2 regions of the Exiguobacterium sp. s11 genome follow, and region 2 is predicted to be linked to the other one. Evidence: a T-box and tRNA genes for the amino acid it is inferred to sense, from the RefSeq annotation. Region 2 holds a T-box; the other holds one or more tRNA genes.
What was found. The T-box of region 2 lies ahead of alaS (alanine--tRNA ligase). A T-box ahead of a tRNA ligase gene usually reads a tRNA of that ligase, here a tRNA-Ala.
Positions count from the first base shown of each region.

Region 1: it has a tRNA-Ala gene. The T-box ahead of alaS (alanine--tRNA ligase) is inferred to sense a tRNA for this amino acid. The anticodon was not compared.

Region 1 covers NZ_JACSNF010000001.1:1,439,908-1,445,955, reverse strand. Annotated here, with positions in the region: gene KNQ12_RS07555 (ATP-binding cassette domain-containing protein) at 1-1,357, opposite strand, end outside; gene KNQ12_RS07550 (redox-sensing transcriptional repressor Rex) at 1,525-2,184, shown strand; gene KNQ12_RS07545 (twin-arginine translocase TatA/TatE family subunit) at 2,184-2,384, shown strand; gene tatC (twin-arginine translocase subunit TatC) at 2,392-3,171, shown strand; tRNA gene KNQ12_RS07535 (tRNA-Ala) at 3,276-3,351, shown strand; gene KNQ12_RS07530 (S8 family serine peptidase) at 3,573-6,048, shown strand, end outside.
Region 2 covers NZ_JACSNF010000001.1:728,826-734,873, reverse strand. Annotated here, with positions in the region: gene KNQ12_RS04135 (tetratricopeptide repeat protein) at 1-498, shown strand, start outside; gene KNQ12_RS04130 (VOC family protein) at 544-1,092, opposite strand; gene recD2 (SF1B family DNA helicase RecD2) at 1,209-3,434, shown strand; T-box leader at 3,477-3,687, shown strand; gene alaS (alanine--tRNA ligase) at 3,746-6,048, shown strand, end outside.

The DNA of each region.
Region 1 (6,048 bases), 710 kb from region 2:
CGCGTTCGCCACCAGATAACTCATGGACGATTTTGAAGACATCGTCACCGCTGAACAGGAATTGCCCGAGGACAGACCGGACTTCTTGTTCACGCATCAAGGGCCATTCGTTCCAAATCTCATCGATGACGCGGTTCCGGTCATTGAGTTCTGCCTGCTCTTGATCGTAATATCCGATCGAGACGCCAGTTCCGAAACGGAAATCACCGAAGAGGGGGCGTAAGCGACCGACGAGGACTTTTAAGAGCGTCGACTTTCCGATGCCGTTCGGTCCGACGAGTGCCAGTGATTCACCGCGTTGCAAGCGGAACGTGATGTCTTTTGAGACAGCTTCTTCGTAACCGATTGCCAGTTGATTGACTTGAAGAACGTCATTCCCGCTCTGTTTTTCAATCGGGAAGGACAGGACCGTGCTACGCTCATCCCCATCTGGTCGGTCGAGCCGATCGACCTTCTCGAGCCGCTTCCGGACACTTTGGGCACGTTTGGTCGTCGTCGCTCGGGCGATGTTCCGTTGAATGAAGTCCTGCATCTTCGCGATTTCTTCTTGTTGCTGTTCGAACTGTTTCATTTCTTGATCGTACAATGCCGCTTTTTGTTCCAAGTACTTCGTGTAGTTACCGGTGAACTTACGGCAGACATTGCGTGACAGCTCATAGACGACATTGACGACTTGGTCAAGGAAGTACCGGTCGTGCGAGACGATCAGAACGGCACCACGATAACCACCGAGGTAACTTTCGAGCCAAGCGAGCGTATCGATATCGAGGTGGTTGGTCGGTTCATCGAGAATGAGGAGCTCTGGTGCTTGCAGGAGCATCTTCGCTAAGGCGAGACGTGTCCGTTGACCACCGGATAACGTTTGGATCCGGCGCGAATAATCGTCCGGATAAAAGCGCATGCCGTGCAGGACGGAGCGGATATTCGCTTCGAACTGATAACCACCCGCTTCTGAGAAGTCGTGTTGCGCTTGATCGTACGTCTTTAGGAGACGATCGTACGCGACCGGATCGTTCAAGATATGCTCCATGCCCATTTCGATTTCCATCCGGCGTAGTGTTCGTTCTTGTTCTTGGAGATGTTCAAAGACGGTCAGCATCTCGTTCCAGATCGTCTCGTTCGATTCAAGACCACTGTCTTGCGCGAGATAACCGATTTTGACATCCTTGCCTTTCATGATGTCGCCCAAGTCATGACTGAGTTCGCCAGCGATGATTTTGAGCAAGGTCGATTTACCGGCACCATTTCGTCCGACGAGCGCAATCCGGTCACGCTCTTGTACTTCCAATTTGATATTTTCTAAAATCGGCTCAACGCCGAATGATTTCGAGAGTTGGTTGACTTGTAAGAGTATCATTTCCATCCATCCTTCCACCCTTTAGTCTATCACGAACAAAAGCGCGAGGTCCTGCGGAATATATTATTTGTGACTCTATGTGAAGTGGTTTACAATCAAGGAGAGTAGAAAGCTTTTTGCAAAGATTTGGGTGCCACGATGGATGTGGCCGAAGGGGGAACTGCAGGATGAATGGACCAGACACAAAAATTCCACAAGCGACAGCAAAACGGTTGCCGCTATATTATCGCTTCATCCAAAGTTTATACAATTCAGGCAAGCTCCGCGTCTCTTCTGCTGAGTTAAGCGAGGCGGTGAAGGTTGATTCAGCAACGATTCGTCGCGATTTTTCCTACTTTGGGGCATTAGGGAAGAAGGGGTATGGATATAACGTTCAACATCTCTTAACGTTTTTCCGCAAAACCTTGAATCAAGATGAGGTGACGAATGTTGCCTTAATCGGGGTCGGTCATCTCGGAACAGCGTTTGCAAATTATAACTTTTTAAAGAATAATAGTACTCGGATAGTCGTTGCGTTTGATGCGGACGAAGAGAAGGTCGGAACAACGACGCATGACGTTCCAATCTATCATGTTTCGGACATGAAAGAACAAATCGAAGCGAATCAGGTCGATGTTGCCATCTTGACGGTTCCATCCCAGTTCGCGCAGTCAGTAGCGGATGAGTTAGTCGAGTATGGTGTGACTGGCATCCTGAACTTTACGCCCGCGCGGTTGAACGTGCCAGCGAGCGTCCGGGTCCATCACATCGATTTATCGATCGAGTTGCAGTCATTAGTTTATTTCATGAAGCATTATTCGCAATCAGCTGAAGGAGTGAAATCATAATGGAAAACCTTATCCCATCAACTATAGCATTCATCGGACCAGGTAGCTTAGCACTAATCGGTGTCGTCGCATTAATCATCTTCGGACCGAAGAAGTTACCTGAACTTGGTCGTGCTGCGGGTCAGACATTGAAAGAGTTCAAGAGCGCAACGAACGGTATCATGGACGACGATAAAAAGGATGAACCGAAAGAGAAGTGATTGAATCATGGCGATTGATCAAGAACAAAGCGTGACGTCGCATCTGGACGAACTGCGTAAACGGATCGTCTGGTCGCTTATCATCGTCGTCGTCCTGTTCGCTGTTGCATTTCCGCTCGTCCGACCGCTCGTTCGCTTCTTGCAAGCGGACTTAAAAGAGCTCGGTATCGGTTTGAATGCCTTCAACGTCGCAGATCCTTTAATGTTGTATTTGAATCTTGCGTTCATCATCGCAATCGTGCTGGCATCGCCGTTCTGGATGTATCAACTCTGGGCATTCGTCCGCCCTGGTCTGTATGATAAGGAGCAAAAAGCGACATTGACGTATATTCCGGTCATCTTCTTTCTATTTTTGGCTGGTGTAGCCTTCTCATACTTTTGGTTGTTACCTTTCTTATTAAAAGTTTCGACTGAACTAGGGAAGGAACTCGGAATCGAACAAGTCATCGGAGTTGAGAACTACTTCAGTTTCTTAATCCGATTAACGATTCCGTTCGGTCTTCTTTTCCAATTGCCGGTCGTGACGATGTTTCTGACACGTCTTGGTCTCGTGACGCCAATTTTCATGCGAAAGAATCGGAAATATGCGTACTTTGCGCTGTTCGTCGTTGCGGCATTGATCGCACCGCCGGACGTGACGTCACACTTGATGATCTCGGTCCCATTGTTCGTTCTCTATGAAATCAGCATCTTGATTTCTGCGCGGACGTACAAAAAGGTCTTGATCCTCGAGCAACAGGCAGAGCTTGAACGACAGGCGGATTTGATGCGTGAATTGAATAAATGAATCGTGAATTCCTTCCGATAATTTTGGAAGGGATTCTTTTTTATGAAAGCGTTATTTTTATATTGATAAAGCAGTTAGCGATGCGTATACTAAAGTTAATTCATGGGGGCTTAGCTCAGCTGGGAGAGCGTTTGGCTGGCAGCCAAAAGGTCGTCGGTTCGATCCCGATAGTCTCCACCATATTCGTACACTTCAAACTCTTGAGCATTCAAGAGCTTTTTTGTTGTTTTCAAAATATGGAAATGCAATATAAAGTGTCAATAAAAACAAATAATTATATAAAACAGACAGAACTGAATTGTTTATTTCCATCTATTTCATTAAACTAAATATACAGAATTTTCGTTTAACTGTTTTGTTGGTAACATCATTATAGTTTTTTAGAAAAGGGGAAAAGAAGTATGAAGAAGGAAATCGCACTCTTGGCAGCTGTCTTGATGACATCTTCCAACTTGGTCAGTGCTCAAGGAGCACTGTCCTCGCAAGATAAGGCAAGCGGTCAAAAGCCGCACGCCCTCTCACTTAAGAAAACAGGACAGGAGAAGGTGTATAAGCAGTCTGACAAGGTCCGTGTCGTCATCGAGATGGAGCAGAAGCCGGCGATTCAAATTGCGCAGGCACAAAACAAGCGGTATAGCACATTGAGCAATGCCGAAAAAGAGTCGATTAAGGATCGCCTCGTAAGTGTCCAAAAATCAGTCAAGTCATCGATCGCTAAAAAATCGATTCCCGTTACATATAAGGAAAGCTTCACGACCGTCATTAACGGATTCAGTGGTGAAGTCAAGTTCGGCGACATCGAAGACATCAAACAACTCGACGGAGTCAAGAGCGTACATATCGCCCATGAATACGCGCGACCGAAAGCCGATAAAGGTGCAAAACCAGATATGTTATATAGCAAAGATATGGTTAATGCAAAAGAAACATGGCAGGACTACGGCTTCAAAGGGGAAGGGACAATTGTAGCGGTTATCGATACGGGGATTGATCCGTCGCATAAAGATATGGTGTTGAGCCCAGAGACGAAGATTGATTTGACTTCTTCAAAGGTTGAAAGCGCCAAAGAATCAAAAGGACTAAAAGGGAAGTATTTCACGGAAAAAGTCCCATACGGCTATAACTACGCTGATCACGATAGCGAAATCCGTGATTTAGGTGCAGGTGCATCGATGCACGGAATGCACGTAGCGGGTACGGTCGGTGCTAATGGAGACGAAGCGAACGGTGGTATCAAAGGGGTCGCACCGGAAACACAACTCCTCGCGATGAAAGTATTCGGAAATGATCCAGGCATGCCATCGACATTCAGTGATATCTACATCAAAGCGATTGATGATGCGATCGCCCTCGGAGCGGATGTCATCAACATGAGTCTCGGTTCGACAGCATCATTCGTCAACGCAGATGATCCAGAGCAACGGGCAATCGTCAACGCGATGAACAACGGGATCTTATGTGCGATCTCTGCTGGAAACTCGGCATTCACAGGACATGGTGCAGGCAATCCGTATACAGCGAATCCTGACATCGGTGTTGTAGGATCTCCAGGGTTGATCAGCCAAGCGCTACAAGTCGCATCGCTAGAGAATACGAAATTAACGCTTGAAGGTATGGCACTGACGATTGACGGACAAGATGCTGGGTATTTGGCGTACCAAAAACAGGACTCGCCGAATCCGATTAAGGTATTCAACAAGGAGAAGCAAGACGTCATTTATGTCGGCGATGGTCAAGCATCGAACTATCAAGGAAAAGATGTCAAAGGAAAAGTTGTCTTTGTTGTGCGTAACGGCAGTTTCAATTACGGTATGATTCAAGCAGAAGCTGAGAAACAAGGAGCAGCCGGTGTCATCGTTCGTGGACGAGTCGATCATGGGGATTATGTCAGCATGGCACTTAACAATCCGACGATTCCGATGGTGACGCTCAGCATCGCGGATGGGAATGATCTTGAAGAAAAAGCGAAAGCAGGAAAAGCAATTGCTGTCACGTTCGATGGAAAAGCGGTCTCAGCAGATAACCCAGTAGCGGGCGAGATGTCTGATTTCACGTCATGGGGTGTCACACCAAATCTTGATTTCAAACCTGAAATCACGGCACCGGGTGGAAAAATCTACTCGACGCTCAATGATAACGAATATGGCGTCATGAGTGGAACATCGATGGCAGCACCACACGTCGCCGGAGGAACGGCACTTGTCATGCAACGAATCGCGAAGGATTTCAAAGTCGATGGTGCGACACGCGTTAAACTCGCGAAGAATATCCTCATGAACACGTCACGTCCACAGCTTGATAAAGGGCAGTATAATGCTGAAGCGAAAACTGGTAGCTTCTATTCACCACGTCGTGAAGGTGCTGGTTTAATGGATCTACGTGCTGCGATGAAAACACCAGTCGTCGTTACGGAAACGAAATCGGGTGAAGGAAAGGCTGCACTCAAAGAGGTCGGCGAAAAATTTACATTCACGCTCGATTTGAAAAACTATAGTAGCGAAAAAGTGACATATCAATTAGCCGGAACGGTACAATCGGATCTCGGTGCAGAAGGAACGAACTTCCTGGAAGCCAACAATATTTATAAGAAAAACTCAGTGGATGCGGTCGATCCGAATAAAGGAACGTTCCCAATCTCATTCGCAGTCGGTTCGAAAAAAGCAAGTTCTGTCTCCATCAATCCGAAGAGCTCAACGAAAGTAAGTGTATCGGTCGATTTGAAAGATACAGTCGATTGGGCAAACGGTCTTCCACTTGAGCAAGTCTTTGAAAATGGCTACTTCGTTGAAGGTTTCGTTCGTTTAATCGATACGAAGAGTAAAAATCCGGAATTGACAGTGCCGTACGTCGGATTCAAAGGAAAGTGGGATCAGGCAC
Region 2 (6,048 bases):
TATGACCGGGCACTGCTGATCGATAATACGTTTGCGAGTGCCTATTATGCGAAAGGTGCCTTGTTCTTTGCTGCCGACAAACTCGTCGAAGCAGAGGAATCATTGCGGGCAGCGTTATTATATGGACTTGACGACGCGGATCTCCATTTCATGCTCGGGATGACGTATCAAAAACTCGGTGATCCAGTCCGCGGGTTGCCTCGTTTACAGCGTGCGTCAGAACTAAACGGTGTCGATATCGAGATCGCATTCCAATACGGACTTGCCTTAGCGCAAAACGAGAAGTTGGAAGAAGCGGTCGAGATGTTCGAGCACGTCTTGATGCTTGACGAAACGCATACAGATGCACGATACAATTATGCGATTGCCCTTGCTTTCCTTGGTCAACAGGAAGCCTGTTATGCAGAACTCGAAGCCGTTCTTGCCTACCAGCCGGAACACGCCCTTGCGCGGGACGCGAAAGCGAAGATGGATGCGTTATTAAAACAAGCAGACTGATATAAAAAAGACGATTCCGCCTGGAGTCGTCTTTTTTTATGCTATTTAATTCCCAACTTCACGGATGACACGAAGTGGTGGACCGGAAAAGTCTTCATAGGCTTCATCCATGTTTTTCGTGTACAGTTCGATGACGTTATTTTCCGTATCCTTGAAATAAGCAGAATGCTCTTTTTGATTCGATGTCTCCTGTTCGTCCCATTCTCTGAGCTTCACGGTGATCGATGCTTCCCGCAATTGATTCAAGGCTTGCTGGAACTCGTCCTTCTCAACGTAGAAAGCACAGTGGACATGGACACCACCTTCATCGTACAACGTGTCCCATTCGGATACTGGTAAGTGTTTGACGGTCCGTTCTTCCATCGTGAAGTCTCGCTTCAGCCACAGGCCGAGTCGAGTATTACCGCCAATGTAAAGCCACGTGGCCCAGACCCCGTCTTGTTTAGATTGTTCTTTACTTGGTTCCGCATCTTCAGGAGCCCATTGCTCGACGACTGGAATGCCTAGTGTCCCATTCCAAAAGCCAACCGCACGGTCCATATCCTCGACTTCAAGTACTAATTCACACAATCCTGCAATCGGTAAACGTGCCATCCTTAAACTCCTCCTCTTAACGAAATGTTTCAGGGTATCTTTCCCTGATTTAAAATCCGGTAAACGAATGCTATGATGAAAGCAGCGAATGAAAAAGAGAGAAAGAAGGTGGAGTGATGGAGCACCCCCATCAAGTCGTCGGGCGCGTCAAACGTGTGCTCTTTTCTTCTGAAGAAGAAGCACACTCCATTGTATTGGTCGCCGTCAAAGAAAAGAACTTTGAACTGAAAGAAACCGAGCTCGTCATCACGGGTACTGGGGTTGGGATCGAACTCGGAGGAACGTATCAAGCATTCGGTCGTCTCGTCGATCATCCTCGATTCGGAAAACAACTGAAGGCGGAACTGATTCGGCGATCGGTTCCGATGACAAAACATGCGACGATCCGCTTCTTGACGAATGGTTCGTTCACCGGCATTGGTCCGAAGACAGCGAAAAATATCGTCGATGCTCTCGGAGAAGAGGCAGTGGATCTCATTTTGAAAGATGAACGGGTACTGAATCAGGTGCCTGGGTTAAAACAAAAACAAGCTGACATCATCTTGAGTCGACTCGCCACGTTATACGGTGTCGATCAGTTGATGCTGTTCTTAGCACCATTTGATGTTACGCCGAAGCTAGCGGCAAAGATTTATGCTGCTTACGAAGGGGACGCCATGGCGCGAATACGAGAGAATCCATATTCCTTGATGTATGAAGTGAATGGGATTGGTTTTAAGACAGCCGATCATATCGCATCACATCTTGGACTCGTCGGATTACACCCGGAGCGCGTCGCTGCTTCGATCATGCACATATTGGAACAAGAAGCAGGAGAGGGACATGCCTTTGCGACGGTCGACTCACTATTGCAGCGAGCACCCCGTTTGCTTGGTGAGGACCCGGGGGAACGGCTAGAACAAGCGATTGAACTATTGCTTGCTGAAGATAAGGTCAAGCTCGAAGAAGGCTGTCTGTATTTACCGACAATCTTTTATGCTGAAGTCCGAGCGGCGAAGGAACTCGCGCGGGTCATGGCGAACGGTGCCGAACAGGAAGTCGATGTCGCGACGATCCTTGAAGCAATCGGGCACCTCGAAGAACAGTTTGGCATGGAATATGCGGCGCAACAGCGAGAAGCGATCGAGTTAGCGGTCAAAGCGCCGCTGATGGTTCTGACCGGTGGACCCGGTACCGGTAAGACGACCGTCATCAAGGGAATTTTACATGCCCTGCAAGAAATTCATGATTGGCCGCTTGAGAAAAGTCGTGTCAAGACGGGAGATGTTTATCCGTACGTCCTTGTTGCACCGACCGGACGCGCCGCTAAACGTTTGTCGGAAGCGACGGACGTCCCAGCGATGACGATTCATCGTCTGTTGAAGTATGACGGAACGAATTTCCAATTAAATGAAGATCAGCCGATTACAGGGAAAGTACTGATCATCGATGAGTCGTCGATGATTGATATCTACTTGTTATCGAGTCTGCTCCGTGCTGTGCCGAACGGTATGAAAATCTTGTTCGTCGGTGACCGGGATCAGTTACCATCCGTTGGTCCTGGGCAAGTGCTGGCAGACTTGATGGATACGCAAGGGATTCCCGTCGTTCGTTTGAACGTCGTCCATCGCCAAGCGGAAGATTCTTCGATTTTACGACTCGCGCACGATTTGAAGAACCGGACGACGTCAGCTGATTTGTTATCACCACTTGCGGATCGTCGCTTTTACACCGCGTCTCCGCAAGAGACGTTACGTGGCATCTCAGCCTTCGCGGAAAAAGCACTTGCAAAAGGGTATTCGAAATTCGATGTTCAGGTTCTGGCACCGACTTACCGTGGTCAGGTCGGAATCGACGAACTGAATGTCGCCTTGCAACGCGTCTACAATCCGGAGGAACCGAAAAAACGCGAAGTCAAACAAGGCACTCGGATTTACCGGACCGGGGATAAGATTCTTCAGCTCGTCAATAATGCGGAAGAGAACGTCTATAACGGAGATATCGGCGAAATCGTCAATATCTTCTTCGCCAAAGAGAACGTCGACAAGGTGGATAAGATCATCGCCCGCTTCGACCAGACGGAAGTCGAGTACAACCGGAGTGACTGGGATCAATTCACGCATGCCTACGCGATTACGATCCACAAGGCACAAGGGTCCGAGTTTCCGATCGTCTTGATGCCGGTCTATTTCACGGGGGCATTCAAGCATTCCCGAAACTTGATTTATACGGCGGTCACCCGTGCGAAGTCGAGTTTATTATTGTTCGGCGACCCACGAGCGTTTCATAAAGCGTCGCAAGAAGAGGAGCCGCGGCGCCGAACACGATTGATTGAACGACTCGGTGGGGTGACAAAGACTTGACGGATGCTGTGTGATAGGTAATAATCACGATAGATGAATGGACGTAACACGTTGATGGAAGATAAGTAAAAGGAAAACTCGAGTCCAGAGAGAAGTGAGTCTGCTGCAATCACTTTCTCGAGTCCCTTTGAAGCTCCTTCCGGAGTCGGGTGTAAACACCTGCGGGTCATCCCCGTTATCAGATGTTCGAGGTAGGCAATGGATTGCTTACGAACGAGGGTGGTACCACGGAAGCGATGCTTTCGTCCCTTTTCAGGGATGAAGGCATCGCTTTTTTTGCGTCCAAATAAAACCAATGGGGGTAACTGTTCATGAAAGCTCTAAAACCATTAACGGGTGCACAAATCCGTCAGATGTATCTTGATTTCTTCCAAAGCAAAGGGCATGCGATCGAACCGAGTGCTTCACTCGTACCGGTCGAGGATCCATCGCTCTTGTGGATCAACTCAGGGGTTGCGACACTCAAGAAATATTTCGATGGTCGTGTCATTCCTGATAATCCACGTATCGTCAACGCACAAAAATCAATCCGGACGAATGATATCGAAAACGTCGGGAAAACAGCACGTCACCATACGTTCTTCGAGATGCTCGGAAACTTCTCTGTCGGTGATTACTTCCGTGAAGATGCAATCAAATGGGGCTGGGAACTCTTGACGAGTGATGACTGGTACGGTCTTGACCCGGAACGTCTCTCGGTCACGATTCACCCGGAAGATGACGCAGCGCGTCAAATCTGGCTTGAACTCGGTGTACCGGCTGAGCGGATCATTCCACTTGAAGATAACTTCTGGGAAATCGGTGAAGGTCCATCTGGTCCGAACACGGAAATCTTCTTCGACCGTGGACCTGCTTTTGGAGACGATCCGAACGATTCAGAACTCTACCCAGGTGGCGAAAACGAACGCTATCTCGAGATCTGGAATATCGTTTTCAGTCAGTATAACCACGATGGACACGGCAACTACACGGAACTTCCGCGTAAAAACATCGATACAGGAATGGGACTCGAACGGATGGCATGTGTCATGCAGGACGTGCCGACGAACTTCGATACGGATCTGTTCATGCCGATCATTCACAAAACAGAAGAGATCAGCGGTAAAATCTACCGTGATGATTCGAAACTCGATGTAGCATTCAAAGTCATCGCAGACCACATCCGTACCGTATCATTCGCAATTGGTGATGGTGCGCTTCCTTCGAATGAAGGACGCGGATATGTCCTTCGTCGTTTACTGCGCCGTGCGGTGCGTTATGCGAAGATGCTTGGAATCGAGCGTCCGTTCATGTATGAACTCGTCGATACGGTCGGGAATGTCATGGTTGACTTCTACCCACAAGTTCCAGAAAAAGCAGACTTCATCAAACGTGTCATCAAAAACGAAGAAGAACGTTTCCATGAGACACTTCATGACGGTCTTGCAATCTTGAACACAGTCGCTCAGACGTCTAAGGCGAACGGTGAGCATGTTATCAGTGGCGAAGATGCGTTCCGTCTGTATGACACGTATGGTTTCCCACTCGAATTGACAGTCGAGTATGCGGAAGATCATCAGATGTCTGTTGATGAAGAAGGCTTCAAACTAGCGATGGATGCACAACGTCAGCGTGCACGTGCAGCGCGTGAAGAGAGTGGTTCGATGCAACAGCAATCGGAAGTCCTCTCGACGCTAAAAGATAAAAGTACGTTCGTCGGCTATACCGACCTTAAGGCGGATGCGAAAATCATCGCATTGTTGCATGATGGAGAACGAGTCACAGAAGTCGCTGCTGGTGAAGAAGCACAAGTCATTCTTGACATCACACCGTTCTACGCTGAAAGTGGTGGTGAAGTCGCGGATACAGGAACAATCGAAGGCAAAGACTTCGTTCTTGATGTCAAAGATGTTCAAAAAGCACCAAACGGTCAAAACTTGCATACGGTCATCGTTCGTACAGGGATCGCAACGGAAGCTGCAGACGTCGTTGCAACAGTCGAAGCAGCAGAGCGTAAAGCCGTCACGAAAAACCATACGGCAACACACTTGCTTCATAAAGCATTGAAAGATACGCTCGGAACACACGTCAACCAAGCAGGATCACTCGTTTCTCCAGATCGTCTTCGTTTCGACTTCTCACACTTCGGTGCAGTGACACAAGAAGAGTTGACGAAGATTGAACAAGACGTCAACCAAGCAATCTGGGCATCACTACCGGTTGATATCGAAGAGATGAACATCGCTGATGCAAAAGCAAAAGGCGCGATGGCATTGTTCGGTGAGAAATACGGTGAAACGGTCCGTGTCGTCTCAGCAGGCACGTACTCGATCGAGTTGTGTGGCGGTATCCACGTCGGGAACACAGCAGAAATCGGCTTGTTCAAGATCGTTTCAGAGTCCGGGATCGGTGCAGGTACACGCCGAATCGAGGCGGTAACGGGTGCAGGCGCGTATCGTGTCATGAATCAGCACTTGGAAACACTCGAACAAGCAGCAGCTGTCTTGAAGACGAAGACGACAGAAGTTCCTGTTCGCATCGAAGCACTGCAACAACAGCTCCGTGAGACGGAACGGGCGAATGAATCGTTGCAAGCAAAACTTGCGAACATCGAAGCTGCTTCATTGAAGGACGA